Regions from separate parts of the Priestia sp. SIMBA_032 genome, predicted to be linked through region 1. Evidence: riboswitches for the same ligand, from Rfam matches in the RefSeq annotation. Region 1 holds a riboswitch; the other holds the start of a gene.
The links. Region 1 has a riboswitch for S-adenosylmethionine ahead of mtnW (2,3-diketo-5-methylthiopentyl-1-phosphate enolase). Riboswitches for the same ligand answer to the same signal wherever they lie in the genome.
Positions count from the first base shown of each region.

Region 2: linked by a shared signal. The riboswitch ahead of SB717_RS20525 (methionine ABC transporter ATP-binding protein) and the one ahead of mtnW (2,3-diketo-5-methylthiopentyl-1-phosphate enolase) in region 1 are both predicted to bind S-adenosylmethionine.

Region 1 is NZ_JAWRXD010000001.1:569,969-579,679, reverse strand. It holds gene SB717_RS02920 (carbon-nitrogen family hydrolase) at 1-296, opposite strand, end outside; gene SB717_RS02915 (pyridoxal phosphate-dependent aminotransferase) at 409-1,581, shown strand; SAM riboswitch class I at 1,712-1,818, shown strand; gene mtnW (2,3-diketo-5-methylthiopentyl-1-phosphate enolase) at 1,899-3,143, shown strand; gene SB717_RS02905 (2-hydroxy-3-keto-5-methylthiopentenyl-1-phosphate phosphatase) at 3,140-3,805, shown strand; gene SB717_RS02900 (methylthioribulose 1-phosphate dehydratase) at 3,802-4,440, shown strand; gene SB717_RS02895 (1,2-dihydroxy-3-keto-5-methylthiopentene dioxygenase) at 4,456-4,971, shown strand; gene SB717_RS02890 (sugar ABC transporter substrate-binding protein) at 5,094-6,170, shown strand; gene SB717_RS02885 (sugar ABC transporter ATP-binding protein) at 6,187-7,692, shown strand; gene SB717_RS02880 (ABC transporter permease) at 7,689-8,723, shown strand; gene SB717_RS02875 (CoA-disulfide reductase) at 8,810-9,711, shown strand, end outside.
Region 2 is NZ_JAWRXD010000006.1:242,330-252,040, reverse strand. It holds gene SB717_RS20540 (carboxymuconolactone decarboxylase family protein) at 55-420, opposite strand; gene SB717_RS20535 (MetQ/NlpA family ABC transporter substrate-binding protein) at 543-1,379, opposite strand; gene SB717_RS20530 (methionine ABC transporter permease) at 1,397-2,065, opposite strand; gene SB717_RS20525 (methionine ABC transporter ATP-binding protein) at 2,058-3,083, opposite strand; SAM riboswitch class I at 3,215-3,322, opposite strand; gene SB717_RS20520 (thioredoxin family protein) at 3,503-3,802, opposite strand; gene SB717_RS20515 (toprim domain-containing protein) at 3,817-4,167, opposite strand; gene SB717_RS20510 (YusG family protein) at 4,349-4,594, opposite strand; gene gcvH (glycine cleavage system protein GcvH) at 4,674-5,057, opposite strand; gene SB717_RS20500 (arsenate reductase family protein) at 5,193-5,549, opposite strand; gene SB717_RS20495 (acyl-CoA dehydrogenase family protein) at 5,665-7,449, opposite strand; gene SB717_RS20490 (acetyl-CoA C-acetyltransferase) at 7,473-8,651, opposite strand; gene SB717_RS20485 (3-hydroxyacyl-CoA dehydrogenase/enoyl-CoA hydratase family protein) at 8,664-9,711, opposite strand, start outside.

The sequences.
Region 1 (9,711 bases):
ATATACATCGTATTTGTGACGCCTTGCTCTGTTTTTTTCGCGATCGAACCTGCCACGATATTTACTTCGTTCGTTTTAGCAAACTGAGAGATTAATTGCTTGGCTTGCTGTCCTTCATCATCTGCAATTTCGTCTAGCCGCGTCAAATCATAAGCTGTATCCCATAGCTCAGGAAGCACAAGGATATCAGGGTTTTCTTTCATGGCTTCCGTCATTTTTTGTTGAATATATTTTCGGTTTTTAGTTGGGTCCCCAAACGCAATATCAAGCTGCAAACATGTGATTTTTACACTCACTTTATCATCCGTCCTTTTTTTAGTAGTTGAAAAAAATGACTTTACAAGTTGAGTATTACAATATATTATTTGTGACTAGAATTTCAAGAATTTTTTGAGAAGGTGTGCGATGATGAAACAATTTGAGCAATCGGAACTATTAAAAAGTTTACCAAAACAATTTTTTGCATCACTTGTAGGCAAGGTAGGAAAAGTAATGGCCCAAGGGCACGACGTTATTAACTTAGGGCAGGGAAATCCTGATCAGCCTACTCCTTCACATATTGTAGAAACACTGCAAAAAGCAAGTGCTAATCCTATGCATCATAAATATTCTCCATTTCGGGGGCACCAGTTTTTAAAAGAGGCCGTTGCGACTTTTTATAAACGAGAATATGGCGTTGATGTGGATCCCGAAAAAGAAGTAGCTATTTTGTTTGGCGGAAAGGGTGGACTTGTAGAAATCCCGCAGTGCTTATTAAACCCTGGAGATACGGTGCTGGTTCCGGATCCTGGATATCCTGATTACTGGTCTGGAGTAGAGCTTGCAAAAGCAAAGATGGAAGTGATGCCGCTCACGGCTGAAAATCATTTTCTACCCGTATACGAAGTGATAGGTGAACGTGCTAAAGAACAGGCAAAGCTCATGTTTTTAAACTATCCTAATAATCCTACTGGTGCAGTGGCAACGGCAGAATTTTTTGAAGACACCGTGGCGTTTGCTGCCAAGCACGATATTTGTGTGGTACACGACTTTGCCTACGGAGCAATTGGATTTGATGGTAAAAAGCCAATCAGCTTTTTACAGACTCCTGGTGCAAAAGAGACGGGAATTGAAATTTATACTCTTTCTAAAACGTATAACATGGCGGGATGGCGAGTTGGATTTGCTGTAGGAAATGAAAGTGTAGTAGAAGCTATTAATCTTCTTCAAGATCACATGTACGTCAGTCTCTTTGGGGCGGTTCAAGAGGCAGCAGCAGCAGCTCTGTTAGAATCTCAACAATGCGTGAATGATTTAGTTAAGCGCTATGAATCTAGACGCAATACCTTTATTCAAGGGCTTCGAGAAATTGGTTGGGACGTTACATCTCCAGCGGGCTCCTTTTTTGCATGGCTAAAAGTTCCTGAAGGATATACTTCTGAACAGTTTTCAGATTTACTTCTTGAAAAAGCCCACGTTGTAGTGGCGCCTGGAGTAGGCTTCGGAACATATGGTGAAGGCTATGTGCGCGTAGGACTGCTGACGGATGAAGAGCGCATGAGAGAAGCTGTATCTCGAATAAAAAAATTAAATTTATTTTAAAAACGCATTGACAATCCTTTTTGAGTTGGCTTAATATGTAAGAAGTTAACGAGATTAATAACCAATAAATCCTAGCGGTATTTTGTATTTAGTATATAATCTACGAATTTAATTTAAATAAATAGCAACTTTCTTATTAAGAGTAGGTGGAGGGACTAGCCCGATGAAGCCCGGCAACCGACTTAACGCATGTTAAGCACGGTGCTAATTCTTGCAGCAGCAGCTGAGAGATAAGAAGAGCAACGAAAGCCTCTTCTTAATCACAGAAGAGGTTTTTTTTATTAACGATATTAAACAGCAAGGGAGTTTTTAGCATAATGAGCGAAATCGTTGCAAGCTACTTACTACATGACAATAAAGGAAATTTTCATAAAAAAGCGGAAGGAATCGCTTTAGGACTAACCGTCGGCTCATGGACAGATCTGCCGCTTTTAGATCAACAGCAGCTTCAAAAGCATAAAGGGCGCGTCGTGTCCGTAACTGAGCTTCAAGATTGCGAACGTGTAAACGGATATTTAGGAGGAGAAATTAAGCAGGCGATTGTCAAAATTGCTTATCCAACTGCCAACTTTTCAAGAGATTTACCGGCTATTTTAGTTACGGTTTTCGGAAAACTATCACTTGATGGAAAAGTGAAACTATTAGACTTGGATTTTCCTGATGAATTATTAGCTCAATTCCCAGGACCGCGCTTTGGAATAGAAGGTATCCGAGAGAAACTAGGCGTTTATGACCGTCCGCTTGTGATGAGTATTTTTAAAGGCGTGATTGGAAGAGACATGACGTACTTAACAACTCAGCTGCGTGAGCAAGCGCTTGGCGGAGTGGATTTGGTTAAAGACGACGAGATTTTGTTTGATAGTGAACGCACACCTTTTGAAGCTCGCGTTACAGAAGGAAAAAAAGTACTGAATGAAGTATACGAAAAAACGGGACACCGCACGCTGTATGCTGTTAATTTAACGGGACGAACGTTTGAATTAAAAGAGAAAGCAAGAAAAGCAGCTGAGCTAGGAGCCGATGCGCTTTTATTCAACGTATTTGCTTATGGGTTAGACGTACTGCAGGCACTTCGAGAAGATGATGAAATTAACTTGCCGATTATGGCACACCCAGCCGTTAGCGGAGCGCTTACGCCATCAGAGTTTTACGGTTTTTCAAATTCATTACTGCTTGGAAAGCTATTGCGCTTAGCCGGAGCAGATTTCTCACTGTTTCCATCACCATACGGAAGCGTAGCGCTTTCTCTTGAAGATACGACAGGCATTGCCTACGAATTAACTCGCCCTGTATACAAATATAAGCAGACTTTCCCGGTTCCTTCAGCAGGAATTCATCCTGGAATGGTACCGCAGCTTGTGAAAGACTTTGGAATCGACAGCATTATTAATGCAGGCGGCGGAGTTCACGGTCATCCAGACGGAGCTATCGGAGGAGGAAAAGCATTCCGTTCGGCGATAGATGCAGTACTCTCTCATCAAACACTATCCGAAAAAGCTGAAGAATCAAAAGAGTTGCAAAAAGCTTTGCAACTATGGGGAACAGTAGAGGTGAAAGCATGACATCGTTAAAAATCTTTTGTGACTTTGATGGAACAATCACAAATAGCGATAACATCATTGCTATTATGAAACAATTTGCTCCTCCCGAGTGGGAAAGTATTAAAGAGGACGTGCTGGCTCAGCGCGTTTCTATTCAAGAAGGAGTAGGGCGAATGTTTGCCTTGCTCCCCGTGGAATTAAAGGAAGAGATTATTTCTTATATTTTAGAGACGTCTGCTATTCGAGATGGATTTGATGATTTTATTGCTTATACAAAAGAGCACCATATTCCGCTTTATATTGTAAGCGGAGGAATTGACTTTTTTGTAAAACCGCTTTTGGGAAATCGGGTTGCAGAAGAAATGCTCTACTGCAACGGATCTGATTTTTCCGGTGAGCATATTTCCATTACGTGGCCTCATACATGTGATAAACAGTGTACAAATGACTGCGGCTGCTGTAAGCCAACGATTATTCGCCGTCTTGCAGATGAAAGAGATCATACGGTTGTTATTGGCGATTCAATTACGGATTTGCAGGCTGCCAAATTAGCTGATACGGTCATTGCACGTGACTTTTTAATTGAAAAATGTGAAGAGCTATCTCTACCGTATCGACCTTTTTCTACTTTTTACGATGTGATTCACCATTTACAAGAATTAACAGAAGAGGTGAAAGCATGAGTATCATGGCTCAGCAAAGATTACACGAGCTTGCGGATATAAAAGATGAGTTGGCAGAGCGCGATTGGTTCTTCGGTACAAGCGGAAACTTAGCGATTAAAGTGGACCAAAATCCGACAACTTTCTTTGTATCAGCAAGTGGAAAAGACAAAAGAAAACGTACAAATGAAGATTTTTTATTAGTTGATCAACATGGAAGACCTGCAGAAGAAACGCATTTAAAGCCTTCTGCTGAAACGCTTTTACACGTTAAGATTTACGAGTTAACGAATGCCGGGTGCAGTCTTCATGTACATACAATTGACAACAACGTGATCTCTGAACTGTACGGAGATGAAGGACTTATTTCATTTAAGGGGCAAGAAATTATTAAGGCGCTGGGTATTTGGGAAGAAGATGCGGAAATTACTGTTCCGATTATTCCGAATTACGCTGATATTCCGACATTAGCAGAAGAGTTTTCTCACCATATAAAAGGCGATCAAGGCGCGATTTTAATTCGTAACCATGGGATTACGGTATGGGGGAAAAATGCGTTTGAAACAAAAAAAGCGCTAGAAGCCTATGAATTTCTATTTAGCTACCATGTGAAATTACTATCACTTAAAGGCATTAAGCCAAAGGTGCATTTATAAAAGGAGGAAACAACAATGGCACAAATTCGCTTACATGTAAATAATAAAAGAATTGAAACTCAAGAGGAAGTATCAGCTTTTCTGGCAAACAATGAAGTTATTTATGAAAACTGGGATATTACAAAACTTCCAGAAAATCTTCGTGAAAAGTATGATTTGACTGATGAAGAAAAAACAGAAATTCTAAACGCTTTTGATGAGGATATTAAAGATATTTCTGAACGCCGCGGCTATAAAGCTCAAGATGTTATCTCGTTATCGAAATCTACACCAAATATTGATGAATTGTTAAAAAACTTTCAGCGCAAGCATATTCATACCGATGACGAAGTGCGCTTTATCGTAAGCGGTCATGGAATTTTTGTTATTCAAGGAAAAGACGGCGAATTTTTTGATGTTGAATTAGAGCCAGGCGATTTAATTTCAGTACCAGAAAACATTCTTCACTACTTTACACTAATGGAAGATCGTAAAGTAGTCGCTGTCCGAATTTTCGTGACAACTGAAGGATGGGTACCTATTTACGCATAACAACTACTTGTAAAGCATAGGTCATGATCACCCCGCTTTTACATCTAAAAGCGGGGTATTCTTTGGATTATTATAAAACTAACTATTTTTATGTGAATAATAAGTTTAATAGGAGGAACACCATGAAAAAGAGTAAAAAAATGCTGTGGCCACTTACTTTGCTCGTGCTTCTAGTTTTTGCGCTGGCTGCCTGCACGAAAGAACAGCCAAATCTAAACGAGAAAGCACAGGCAGCTCCAGCGCAGCAAGCGGCTTCTGCTAAGCCTGTACAGCAAGAAGGAAAAAAGATTACGAAAGATACAAAAATTGCTCTTATTTCTGAATTTACGTCAGGCACTCACGCTGCTCAGTACATAACAGGTGTGACAAAAGCGGCTAAAAAAGCCGGAGTACAGCTATCCGTTTCTGATTCTAATAATGATCAATCTAAAATGGCAGCGTATTTAGACACGGCTATTAACCAAAATGTTGATGGTATTATGATTGACCACGGCCGGGCTGAAACCCTTGAACCTGGCGTGAAGCGCGCGATTGCAAAAGGAATTCCCGTTATTGCAACAGACGTAGAATTAAAAGTAGAAGGTGTGACAACCATCGATCAAGACGATTATATGCTTGCGCTGCAGGGCCTGAAACAAATGATGCAGGATATTAACGGAAAAGGAAATATTGTATATGCGTTTGTTGGAGGCTTTGCGCCGATGGAAAAACGCGACAGCATTTATAAAATTATGATGAATCGCTATCCAGATGTAAAACAAATTGCCACGTTTGGAAGTGCAACAGACAACACCTCTCTAGACACCCAAAATAAAATGGCAGCCGTGTTGAAGCAGTATCCAAATAAAGGAGACATTGCAGCTGTTTGGGCACCTTGGGACGAATTTGCCAAAGGAGTCACGAGAGCGATTAAGGAAGCAGGACGAGATGAGATTAAAGTATACGGAGTGGACTTATCTGATGAAGACCTGCAAATGATGCAAGCAAAAAACAGCCCATGGAAAGCGTCAGCTGCTGTAAACCCAGCTTCAGTAGGAGAAAAGCAGGTTGATTTGCTTCTTAAAAAGATTTCCGGTCAAGAGATCCCTCGTTATTATTCCTTTGATCCGGTTTTAGTCAAACAAACAGATTTGCCTAATCAAACGATTAATATGGATCAGCTTAGTCAGTACGTAGAAGAATGGGGCAAAAAAGAGTAGAAGTGGAGGGACAGATATGACGAACGAGCTTTCAATGAAGAACATTACAAAAAACTTTGGTTCTTTTCAAGCGCTGAACAAAGTTAATGTTACTGTTCAAAAAGGGGAAATTCATGCTTTATTGGGAGCCAATGGTGCCGGTAAAAGTACGCTGATGAAAATATTGTGCGGAGCTTACGACGAGTACGAAGGAAAAATCTATAAAGACGGAGAGGAAATCTCTATTTCTTCTCCTAAAGAAGCGAAGAGCCACGGAATTGGAATTGTACACCAAGAAGTGGATGTAGCGCTGATTCCTTCGCTGTCAGTAGCTGAAAACATTGTGTTAGACCTGCAGGCTTCTAAGAAAAGCAAGACATTTGTAAACTGGAAATCTATTTATAAGAAAGCGGAAGAAGCCCTTTCTTTACTTGGTTCTTCTTTATCTGTTAAAAAAAATGTCGTTGATCTAACTCTATCCGAAAAACAGCAGGTGCTTATTGCACGTGCAATTGTACAAAATGTTGATTATTTAATTTTGGATGAACCAACCGCACCTCTTAGTGTGGAAGAGACGAAACAATTGTTTTCTGTGATGAGAGAGCTGAAGAAAAATGGAGTAGGCATTATTTATATTTCACATCGCCTTCAAGAAGTGGTTGATATTTGCGACCGCTTAACGGTTTTAAAGGACGGACGCTATGTAGCTACAAAAGAAACTTCACATACATCAATTGAAGACGTAATTACGCTTATGCTAGGAACGTCTTCTCTAAAGCAGTGGGTCAAAAAATCAGTAGAAGTTGGAAACGAACTTTTACACGTAGAAGCATTATCTCTTCCAGGGCGGCTTTCGAATATCTCTTTTCATGTAAAAGAAGGAGAGGTAGTCGGTATTGCAGGGCTTGTAGGAGCGGGGAAAACGGAGCTTTGCCGAAGTCTATTTGGTTTAGAGCAATATGTCAGCGGCAGCGTTCGGTTAAAAGGCAAGAAACTAAAGCTGAGTAAGCAGCCTTATTATTATATTGCACAAGGCCTTTCTCTTGTTCCTGAAGAACGAAGAAAAGAAGGAATTTTTGTTCATGAATCGATTGCCGATAACTTAGTTTTGCCAAGTCTGTCCCGCTTTACAAACTATTCGTTTCTAAAGCGAGGAAAGATCAAAGAAAAAGCGCAGAAAACGACGGGGCAAGTTGGCGTAAAGTCTCATTCTATCGAGCAGTCAGTTGGAACGTTAAGCGGTGGAAATCAGCAGAAAGTAGCAATCGGAAAATGGCTTGTTACGGACTCTAGCGTACTGTTGTTTGATGAACCAACTAAAGGAGTTGATGTCGGCTCTAAGCGAGAGATATTCGACTTAATTACAGGTCTTGTGTCACAGAAAAAAGGAGTTGTTTACGCAACCTGTGAATTCGAGGAGCTGCTAGGGGTAGCGGATCGAATTTATGTTATGTACAACGGAAAAATCGTGAAAGAATTATCCAAAGAAGAAGCAACTAGTGAAAAATTATTTTATTATACAGCAGGAGGAGTAAAAGGATGAGTGCGGAGTATGTAACAGAACCTGTAGCGAAACCAAAGAGAAAAATAAGCGTTTTTGACTTCTTTTATAAATATGGGACAGTCTTAATGATTTTTGTTATTATGATTATTTTTTCCATTGCCACACCTAACTTTTTAACAGGAGAAAACATAAGTGATATCCTGCGCTCAATTTCCATTGTTACCTTAATTGCGCTTGGTGTAACGATATCGTTAACCGTCAACGGACTCGACTTATCTGTAGGATCTACGGCTGGTTTAGCCACTATTTTATCAGCCTCTATGCTCGTTTTACACAGACAAGAAATTGCAGTTGTTATCATTGTTCCGATTATTGCATCGCTTCTTATCGGGTTAGTGAATGCTTTTTTAGTAGTGAAAGTAAAGATTCCTGATATTTTAGCCACTCTTTCAATGATGTTTATCGTACAGGGGATTTTATTAACGTATACAAAAGGCTCAGCTATTTATACCAATATGCCTTTACCAAGCGGAGAAAGAGCTCCGGGAATTTTTATTCCTTCTTTCCTTGCGCTGGGGCAAGGTCACTTTCTAGGTATTCCTGTTCCTGTTATCATTATGCTGCTGACTGTGCTGCTTGTTCATATCATTTTTTCCTATACGAAGTTTGGGCGTTTTTTCTACGTAACAGGAGGTAATATAGAAGCAGCAAGACTTTCGGGTGTACCGGTTAATCGTTACCGTATGTATGCCTATATGTTTTCAGGTTTGCTTGCTGGAATTGGAGGAGTCGTTTTAGCTGCCCGTATTGGAGTAGGAGAAGTGAACGCGGGCTCACCATTTTTAATGGATGCCGTAGCTGCTACATACATTGGCTTTTCAGTATTTGGAGCAGGGAAGCCGAACGTATTCGGGACGCTGATTGGCTCTATTTTAATCGGTGTGCTGTTAAACGGATTAACGATGTTAAATGTTCCGTATTATATGCAAGACATTATTAAAGGAGCTGTATTAGCAGGAGCCTTGGCTTTAACGTATTACCGCTCGAAACAAACATCTACGGCTGTGTAAACAGCCGTTTTTTTTCGTTTGAAATCGGCAAGAATAAGGAAAAACAATAGTATAGTCCACTATTTATGGAGAAAGAGGGAGTATAGATGAAACGTGTTGTCATTATAGGAGGAGTAGCCGCTGGAATGAGCGCAGCTTCACAGCTTCGCCGCATGAAAGAAAAAGAAGAAGTAGAAATCCTTGTATTTGAAAAAGGTGGAGATATCTCTTACAGCGCATGTGGCATGCCTTACTATCTGTCAGGTGTTGTAAAAGAAAAAGACGATTTGATTGCTCGGACGAAACAAGAATTTGAAGAGCGAAACATCTCCGTCCATCTTTTTCACGAAGTTAAAGAAGTAAATCATACAAAAAAATACATAGTAGTACAAGATGTAAAGGAGCAAACGAAAAAAGAGATAGCATATGATGAACTCATCATTGCAACTGGAACATCGGCTGTTAAACCCAATTTTATGAGTGATAATATGCCGAATGTATGTACATTAAAATCATTAGAAGACAGCGAAAGAATCTATACATATCTACAGGCTCACTCCGTAGAGAAAGTCACCATTATCGGCGGAGGATATGTCGGAATGGAAGTAGCTGAAGCAATGAAGGCTTTGGGAAAAGAAGTACGGGTTATTGAAAAGGGAAAGCAGATTCTATCAATTTTAGATCAAGAAATGGCAGAGCATTTACAACAGCAGCTAGATGACGATATTTTATTTCATTTCGAAGAAGAAGTCGAAGCATTGCTGCATTCAGATGGTTTCGTCACTCACGTTCAAACAAACTGTCAAACGTATCAAACGGATTTAGTGATTGTAAATGTAGGAGTTCGTCCGAATACGCAATTCTTAGAAAGAAACGGACTAAGAATGCTTGAAAATGGAGCAATTTTAGTAAACGAGAAGTTAGAAACCAACGTGCCTCATATCTACGCAGCAGGAGATTGTGCAACGAGCTATCACCGCGTATTAAAAAAAGATGTTCATATTGCTCT
Region 2 (9,711 bases), on a different contig from region 1:
CTTAAAAGACTCTATAGAGCCTTCTAAGACAAGCTTTTTACCCGCTTTATTTACTTAGTGCGTGTGGCTAGTCAGTTCTGAAACACACTCTTGGACAAGCGTAACGGACTGACTCATCGCTGCGCCTCCGCCAAATGCTGCTGATACTCCGCATGCTTCTAAAATTTCTTGCTCAGTTGCACCTTGATCAATGCAGCCTTTTGTATGATAAATCATACAGTACTCGTCTTGAGCTACTACGCTGATCCCTAACGCGATTAACTGCTTTTCTTTTTTAGAAAGAGAACCTTCTCCAAAACATGCTTCAGTAAACGCATTAAACGTTTTTGTTACTTCCGGCAATTTTTCACTAAATTTCCCAACACCCATTTTATAGTCATGAAGTGCTTGCTCAGTTGAATGACGTGCTTCTTGCTGCATAACGTCAGCTCCCATCATCAGTAAAGTTTTCACGGTTAGTATGCGTGAGAAAAATAAGAGTTATTCGTTTTGCCGCATACAAAAAAAGCACTTGCCCACTCTGGGCAAGTGCTTTTCTTCTATTATTTATTTACCGGCAATACTCCGCCTTTGTATTTTTCTTTAATGTAATCTTGAATTTCTTTAGAGTGAAGAACTTTTACTAAAGCTTTCACTGTATCTTTATTTTCGTCACCTTTGTGAACCGTAATGATGTTTGCATAAGGGTTATTTTCTTTGCTTTCAACTGCGATTGGATCTTTTACTGGATCTAAACCAGCATCGATAGCATAGTTAGCATTGATAACAACAGCATCACCTTCATTATTTTTGTACATTTGAGGTAACAATCCGCCTTCAACATCGGCTTTAAATTTTAAATTTTTAGGGTTTTCTACGATATCTTTAATTTGTGCATCTATTTTCTTTACGCCTGGCTTTAATTTGATCACGCCAGCTTTTTCAAAAATCGATAAAATACGTCCTTGCTCAGCTACCGCATCACGCATAATAACTGTACCGTTTTTCGGAAGATCTTTTAAGCTTTTGTATTTTTTAGAGTAGATACCAATTGGTTCAATGTGAATAGCACCGGCACTTACGAAATCATACCCTTTTTCACCCTTGTGATCTTTTAACACTGAATTCATATAAGGAACGTGCTGGAAGTAGTTTGCATCAATTTCATTGTTTGCAAGAGCTGTGTTCGGTAAGATGTAATCTTGGAATTTTTTAATTTCTAAGTCAATTCCTTGTTTTTCTAAAATCGGTTTTGCTTGTTCTAAAATTTCAGCATGAGGCGTATTAGATGCACCCACGACAATTTTCTTTTCATCTTTTGATCCATTGTTAGATCCACACGCAGCTAATCCCACTACTAGTGCAGATGTTAACGCTAAAGCCGAAAGCCATTTTTTCATAATAAATAATCCTCCCTTTATCTTTTATCAATTTTTGCAGTAATCGCATCTCCAATAAGTTGGATAATAAATACAATAATCAAAATTAAGATTGTAGCGGCTAGCGTTACGTCATTATGACTGCGCTGGAATCCTTCTAAATATGCAAGGTTTCCAAGACCTCCGGCTCCAATCACACCCGCCATTGCCGTATAGCCAACTAATGCAATCGTTGTTACCGTCAAACCGGAAATTAAAGCTGGCAGCGATTCAGGTAACAGCACTTTAAAAATAATGGTGCTTGTTGTTGCTCCCATTGATTTAGCAGCTTCAATCACACCTTTATCAATTTCGCGCAGACCAATTTCTACAAGACGCGCATAAAATGGTGCTGCTCCAACAATTAAAGCAGGTAACGCTGCATTAGCACCTAAAATACTTCCTACCAATGCTTTGGTAAATGGAATCAGTAAAACAATTAGAATAATGAATGGAATGGAACGAAAGATATTTACAACCGCTGACACAATGGCATATAAAGGTTTGTTTTGCCAAAGCTGTCCTTTGGACGTTAAAAATAAAAGCAAGCCCAATAAAATACCTAGAACAAATGTGGCTACAACTGAAATAGCCGTCATATATAGTGTTTCATTTGTCGCTTGAATAAAATCATCTAAAATAACGTTTGGAAATAGTTTCTCAAGCATTTGTCATTACCTCCACTTCTACCTGCTGCTCATGAATGTATGCAATGACTTTTTCAACTTCTGTTAATTCTCCGTCTAAATGAACAAACAACGTCCCGTATGAACCTGTTTGTGTGTGAGAAATCTTTCCTTGCAAAATATTAATCGTTACATCAAACTGTTTTAAAATCGTTGTAATGAGCGGCTGCTCTGCTTTTCCGCCAACAAACGTCAGCTGAATAATTTGCCCGCTTGGATACAGCTCTTTCACTTGTTCAATCGTTTCAAACGTTTCCTCTGGTTCAGAAATCTGTTGAACGAATCGTTTCGTAATCGGCTGCTTAGGTTTTCTGAATACTTCTAGCACTTGTCCTTCTTCTACTACTGCCCCATTTTCCATAACGGCTACTCGATGACAAATTTTACGAATGACGTGCATTTCATGAGTAATCAATACAATGGTTAACCCTAGCTTCTCATTAATATCTACTAACAGATCTAAAATAGAATCTGTCGTTTGAGGATCAAGCGCTGATGTTGCTTCATCACAAAGCAATACTTTTGGATTGTTCGCTAGCGCTCGAGCAATACCAACGCGCTGCTTTTGTCCACCGCTAAGCTGTGATGGATAAGCATTTTCACGACCTTCAAGTCCAACTAGCTTAATGAGTTCGTCTACTCGTTTCATTCTTTTTTCTTTTGAAATCCCTGCTATTTCTAACGGAAAAGCAATATTTTCTCTCACCGTACGCGACCACAAAATATTAAAGTGTTGAAATACCATACTAATTTCTTGTCTAGCTTTTCTGAGTTTTCTGCCTTTAATTTTTCCAATATCATTACCTGCTACTTCAACCGTTCCTGTCGTTGGTGTTTCTAATCCGTTTAGCAAGCGAATCAAAGAACTTTTCCCCGCTCCGCTATAACCAATAATTCCGTAAATTTCACCTTGGTTAACGGTTAGATTCACATTATCAACAGCTGTTACTTGACCGCTTTTGGCCTGATAAATTTTCGTAACGTCTGTTAATGTAATCATATTTCTTCACCTTCTTTAATAAAAACTTAATTATGTTAGGTTGCCCTATAGGATGAAAAAGCCTTAAAACAATTTTCCACATTAAAAAAGCCTCTCTGCGCATGACAGAAAGGCTCGATATTTAATCCTTTCTCTCATCTTTCAAAGCGCATAGCTTTGCAGGAATTGGCACCATTTCAGTTAGTCTGACGGTTGCCGGGTTTCACAGGGCTCAGTCCCTCCACCTCTCTTGATAAGAGTTCGCAACAATTATTTTGTTTTTGGGAAATATTCATTCATTTATGAACATTCATGAGTGTGATTTTAGCATGTGTCAGATAGGCTGTCAACAGATTTTGTTCTTGGGATAATATCCCAAGATTTCAACAACCCCAACGGTTCGCTCTCTTTCCATTTCTTCATTTTAAACAAACGTTTGATTATCGAAGCTCCTCGAGTACGTGCTCGATGGAATGAAACGCGTAGAGTTTTTTTACCATTTCACCATTTTCCACTTCAATCAAACAAGGTACGCTTTCAATTGAAAATAATTCTGCTTTTGAAGGCATATAATTTAAATTGCTCATTCCGATGGTTACATCCGGCAGCATCGCTTCTGCCACGGTTAACATTTTTTTTGCCAGCTGACATGTTCCGCAAAAAGGCGTATGGAAAAAGATAAACGCTCTTTCTCCTTCTTTCAACTGATCATCAAGCTGTTTTTCGCTCCATTCTTGCATGTTGCTCATTCCTTTTATGTTAAAAATTCTGCATTAACATCGATATTGGCACTCAGTAATACTGTTGCTATGTGATGTCTAGGGGCGGCAGCAACTTCTCGGTACATTTTATCAATATATAGATGCTCTGCTTCCGGAAGCTCTCGTTTAAATTGTTTTCTTAGCTTATTCCCTGAATCATCAGAGTCAACGAGTATGTATACCTCTTTATTAAACGTACAGTCAATAATTTCATCCAGCTTTGACAAACTAATCGTACCGTTTGTACAAATAATTTCAATTGGTTCTCGAATGATATCTTGAATACGTTTTTTATCTGATTTTCCTTCGACAATAATTACTTTTTCAATTTCAATTAGCCCCATTTTCATCACCCATAATCGTCAGTTGTATAGTAACATCATTTCTTTATGCTATACAATATTCGTTAATGTATCACAGTTCACCTGTTTTTTAAAAGAAATTTGCAAGAAAGAACTGTTTTAAAAGGCAGCTTAGGCCATATTGTTTCCATAAAACAAGAAAAACAGCGGCAGTTGCCACTGTTTAGCACCATCCTGCTTCTTCGTCGCAGTCTGTATATTTTTGCGTTTCACCTTGTTTTTGTACGTCCGTATATTGATAAAACTTATTATTTTCTTGCGAATATCCTTCTTCAAAGCGGTATTCATTGCCGCTTGTTCCGTAACTAACTTCACCAATTGGCTGCTTATCAACATATAATTTCATACCACCGTCATGAAATTTAGCTGTAACGCGATCTGTAACGTCCATTTTTTGTTTTTCAAACATAAAAAGACACTCCTTTAGTTTGTTTACTAATAGAGTGTCCAGTCAAAAATTTTTCATAAAGACAATTTATGGAGGAATATTATCCTTCGTTTGTCATTTCTTCGTATTGCTCTGCTGTCATTAGCTTGTCTACTTGAGAAGAATCAGATGGTTTGATTGTAATCATCCATGCTTCCTCGTATGGAGATTCATTAACAAGTTCAGGGCTATCGCTTAAGTTGTCGTTTACTGCTACAACTTCACCGCTAATTGGTGCATAGAGCTCAGAAACTGTTTTTACTGATTCAACGCTGCCAAACGGCTCGTCAGCTTCTACTGTTGCTCCTACTTCTGGCAGTTCAACGAATACGATGTCTCCAAGCTCAGCTTGAGCGAAATGTGTAATACCTACGCGGACAACGTCTCCTTCTGTTTTTACCCATTCATGCTCTTCAGAATAACGCAAATCTTTTGGTGTACTCATCTTAATCCCTCCAAAATATGTATCGTAATTTGTTTATATAAAAAGCGCCTTCAACGTGGAGAACACTTTCTACAACCTAAAATAACTTCCTATTAACAGTGTAACGTAAAAGGTAAAAATTTTCTATTTGAAAACTCACTTCCACACGTCTTCAAACTGCTCTTCTTTGAAACCAAGCGTTACTTTTTGTCCATCTGTTAGCAGCGGACGCTTAATTAACATGCCATCTGACGCAAGAATAGACAGAAGTTCATCTTCACTCGCACTGCTTACTTTATCTTTAAGCCCTAATTCGCGATATTTTTTACCGCTTGTATTAAAGAATTTTTTTAATTCTAAGCCGCTGTTCTGATAATAAGACTGCAGCTGCTCTTTTGTTGGCGGGTTTTCTACAATATGAATTTCTTCATACGCTACTCCGTTATCATCCAGCCACTTCTTTGCTTTTCGGCACGTCCCACACTTTGGATATGAATAAAAAAATAATGACATTTCGTCAACCACCCTTTATTTTAAGCTTTTTTCGTATTTTAACACATCCTTTATCATTTACCTAGATAGAGGCTTCTTAAACAAAAAGGAGCTCGCAAAACGAGCTCCTTTTTCCTTAAACTGTGAACTTCTCTACTTCTAGAAGCGTTTTCGCAATCTCACGCTTTACGCTAATCACATTGATTGGTGTATAGCGCGTTAACTTGCGAAGAGACGAAAGCATGACTCTAAGCGTATCACCTTGTTCAACGCCAATTAACGTTTCTTTTGCATCTGCTTCGATTCGATTAAATGCTTCTTGGCAAAATACTTGGGTATACTTTAATTTTAAGCTATTCTGATCTGTTCCTGTTTTGGAAATAGCTTTTTCAGTACGTAAAACAGTAGATTCCATTGCATATGCGTTACTGATCATATCGGAAATATTAACGAGAATTTCTTGTTCTTTCTCTAATTCTTTGCCATACTTTTGTGCAGCTAATCCCAAAAGCAACAGCGCAATTTTCTTCCCGTTTTGCACAAGCATTTTTTCTTGATCTAACGGCTCATTTCCTACTTCCTGCGGCATAAGCATCATCAATTCTTCTTGAAGCGTTTGTGCTTTTTGAAGCAGTGGAAGCTCTCCTTTTAGCGCTTTGCGTAAATATGTGCCTGGTACTAAAAGACGGTTAATCTCATTTGTTCCTTCAAAAATACGATTAATGCGAGAATCGCGATACAGACGCTCAATTTCATACTCACTCATAAAACCGTAGCCTCCGTGAAGCTGCACGCCTTCATCTACAATGTAGTCAAGAGCTTCCGTGGCAAACACTTTATTTAATGAACATTCGATAGCATATTCAGCAATGGAAGCAGCAATTTGCTTTCCGTCTTTTTGCTGTTCTTCTGAAAGCTGGCCCATATGGTCTTCAAAAAGTCCTACCGTACGATATACGGAGCTTTCAGTTGCATACAATTTAGAAGCCATTGTGGCTAACTTTTCTTGTGTTAATGAGAATTTAGCAATTGGCGTTTTAAACTGCTGACGCTGATTAACATATTGAGACGTAATTTCTAATGCACGTTTTCCTGCTCCAACTGCTCCAACTCCAAGCTTATAGCGCCCAATATTTAAAATGTTAAACGCAATTACATGACCTTTTCCAATTTCACCCAGAACGTTTTCTTTTGGAACAAGCGCATCTTCAAGAATTAATGTTCTTGTTGATGAACTTTTGATTCCCATTTTCTTCTCTTCCGGTCCAACCGAAACGCCTGGGAATTCGCGCTCCACGATAAAAGCAGAAAATTTATCGCCGTCGATTTTCGCATACACCACGAACACATCAGCAAATCCAGCATTCGTAATCCACTGCTTTTCTCCATTTAACACATAGTGTGTGCCTTCTGCGTTAAGGCGAGCCGTTGTTCGAGCACCAAGAGCATCGGAACCAGAACCAGGTTCAGTTAACGCATATGCTGCTATTTTTTCCCCAACTGCTAAAGCAGGTAAATATGCTTGTTTTTGCTCTTCTGTTCCAAATAAGACGATTGGCAATGACCCGATTCCTACGTGAGCACCATGAGTGATGGAAAAACCGCCTGCTCGAGACATTTTTTCAGCAATTAAAGCAGAGGTAATCTTATCTAAACCGAGTCCACCGTATTCCTCCGGTACATCTGCACCAAGTAAACCTAATTCACCAGCTTGTTTTAATAACTTTACAGAGCGCTCAAACTCATGCTTTTCTAGATATTCCACTTGTGGAAGAACTTCATTTTCTACAAATTCATCTGTCGTCTTGGCAATCATCTTTTGTTCAGATGTATAATCCTCCGGCGTGTAGACGCGGCTTGCATCGCCTTCTTCAATTAAAAAGCTTCCGCCTTTAATCATTTGTTTTGTTTTATTTGACATGTTCATATCCCCCTTTGAAATGATTATGCTAACAACTCAAATACACCAGCAGCTCCCATTCCTCCGCCAATACACATGGTGACAATTCCAAACTGCTCATTCCGACGCTGCATTTCGTGCATTAAGCTAAGAGTAAGCTTAGCTCCAGTACAGCCCAATGGATGACCTAAGGCAATAGCGCCTCCGTTTACATTTACTTTATCTTCATTAATATTTAATTCACGAATAACGCCGAGTGCTTGAGAAGCAAATGCTTCATTCAATTCAAACAACCCGATATCAGAAAGCTCCAGCCCTGCTAGTTTAAGAGCTTTAGGGATGGCAGCGACCGGGCCAATCCCCATTACTTCAGGCGGAACTCCTCCAACTGCAAATGAGCGAAACTTAAGCAAAGGCTTTAAGCCTTCTGCTTCAGCTTGTTCTTTATCCATTAGAAAAACGGATGCAGCTCCGTCACTTGTCTGCGAAGAGTTTCCAGCTGTTACGGATCCTTTAATCGAAAAGGCTGGCCGAAGTTTCCCTAATACGTCCGCAGTTGTGCCAGGACGAACTCCTTCATCTTGAGAGAACATCAGCTTTTGTTCACGGAGCTTATTGTTTTCATCGATTTTTCGAAGCGTCACTTCCACGGGAACAATTTCGTCGTTAAACTTCCCTTCTTGAAGCGCTTTTGCTGCTTTTTGATGGCTGCGTACAGCAAATGCATCCTGGTCTTCACGTGAAATGCCGTATTTCATCGCCACTTGTTCTGCTGTATGTCCCATGCCCATATAATACTCCGGCGCATTTTCAACCAGCTGAACATTCGGACGCGCTACGTTTCCAAACATCGGAACAAAACTCATTGATTCTGCTCCTCCAGCTAATACTGCTTTGGCTTGCCCTAGCATAATTCGTTCTGCACCGTAGGCAATACTTTGCAAACCTGATGAACAATAACGATTAATCGTTATTGCTGGCACCGTATAAGGCAAACCTGCAAGAGCGCCAATATTTCGAGCCATATTTAAACCTTGTTCTGCTTCAGGCATCGCACAACCAATAATTAAATCATCAATTGGTCCTTCGTATCCGCCTGCTCGGCGAAGAGTTTCTTTAACCGCAATGGCTCCCAAATCATCAGGTCTAACACTTGCCAATGAACCTTTTTTTGCCTTTCCGACCGGTGTCCTAGCACCTGCTACAATAACTGCTTCTCTCATTTTTTCTCCTCCTTAATTGCGCAGTGGTTTTCCTTTAACTAACATGTGCTGCATACGTTCTTGAGACTTCGCTTCTCCAACCAGGCTTAAAAATGCTTCTCTCTCTAAGTCCAGCAAATACTCTTCATCAACTTCCGAACCAAACGCTACACGTCCTCCAGCTAACACAAATGCTAACTGACTAGCAATTTTATAATCATGTTCTGATATATATCCTGAATACTTCATGGATTGAGCTCCTAGCAGCAACGTTGCATATCCTGTTTCTCCAACGACAGGAACCTTAGCTTTTACAGGCGGTTTATAGCCCGTGTCATGTAAAGCAAGGACGGAGCTCTTCGCGTCATTCAGCAAGTGATCTCCGTTTACGCTGATGCCATCATGGCGATTTAAAAAGTTTAGCTGTCTAGCTTCTGCAGCAGAAGCTGATACTTTTGCAGTAGCAATTGTTTCAAATGTTTTATTCGCAATTTGCTGAAGATCGAGCGTTACACCGTTAGGTAAACCACTTAACTGTTTGATATAAAGCTCCTTGTTACCTCCTCCGCCAGGAATTAACCCGACTCCTACTTCTACAAGGCCCATGTAAGTTTCAGCAGAAGCTTGAATTTTAGCTGACGGCAAGCAAATTTCTGCTCCGCCTCCAAGAGCCATTGCAAACGGAGCTGCAACAACCGGCTTCTCATTGTATTTCACCTTCATCATTGCCTGTTGAAATTGTTTAATAACAAATTCAATTTCAAAATAATTGTCATCTTGTGCTTCCATTAAAATCATAGCTAAGTTAGCGCCAACGCAGAAATTTTTCCCCTGATTTCCTATGACCAGCCCTTTATAGTTCTTATTCACTTCTTCAAGAGACTGATTTAATAAGCTGATAATATCTAGCCCAATTGCATTGTTAGGAGAAGTAAACTGCAGGCACGCCACATCATCTCCTAAATCAATTAAACTCGCTCCGCTGTTTTCTAAAATGACATTATTTTGAGAGCGTAAAGATGACAGGTGAATCACCTTTTTATTTTCTTTTACCGCTTTATACTCATCATCTTCGTAGTAA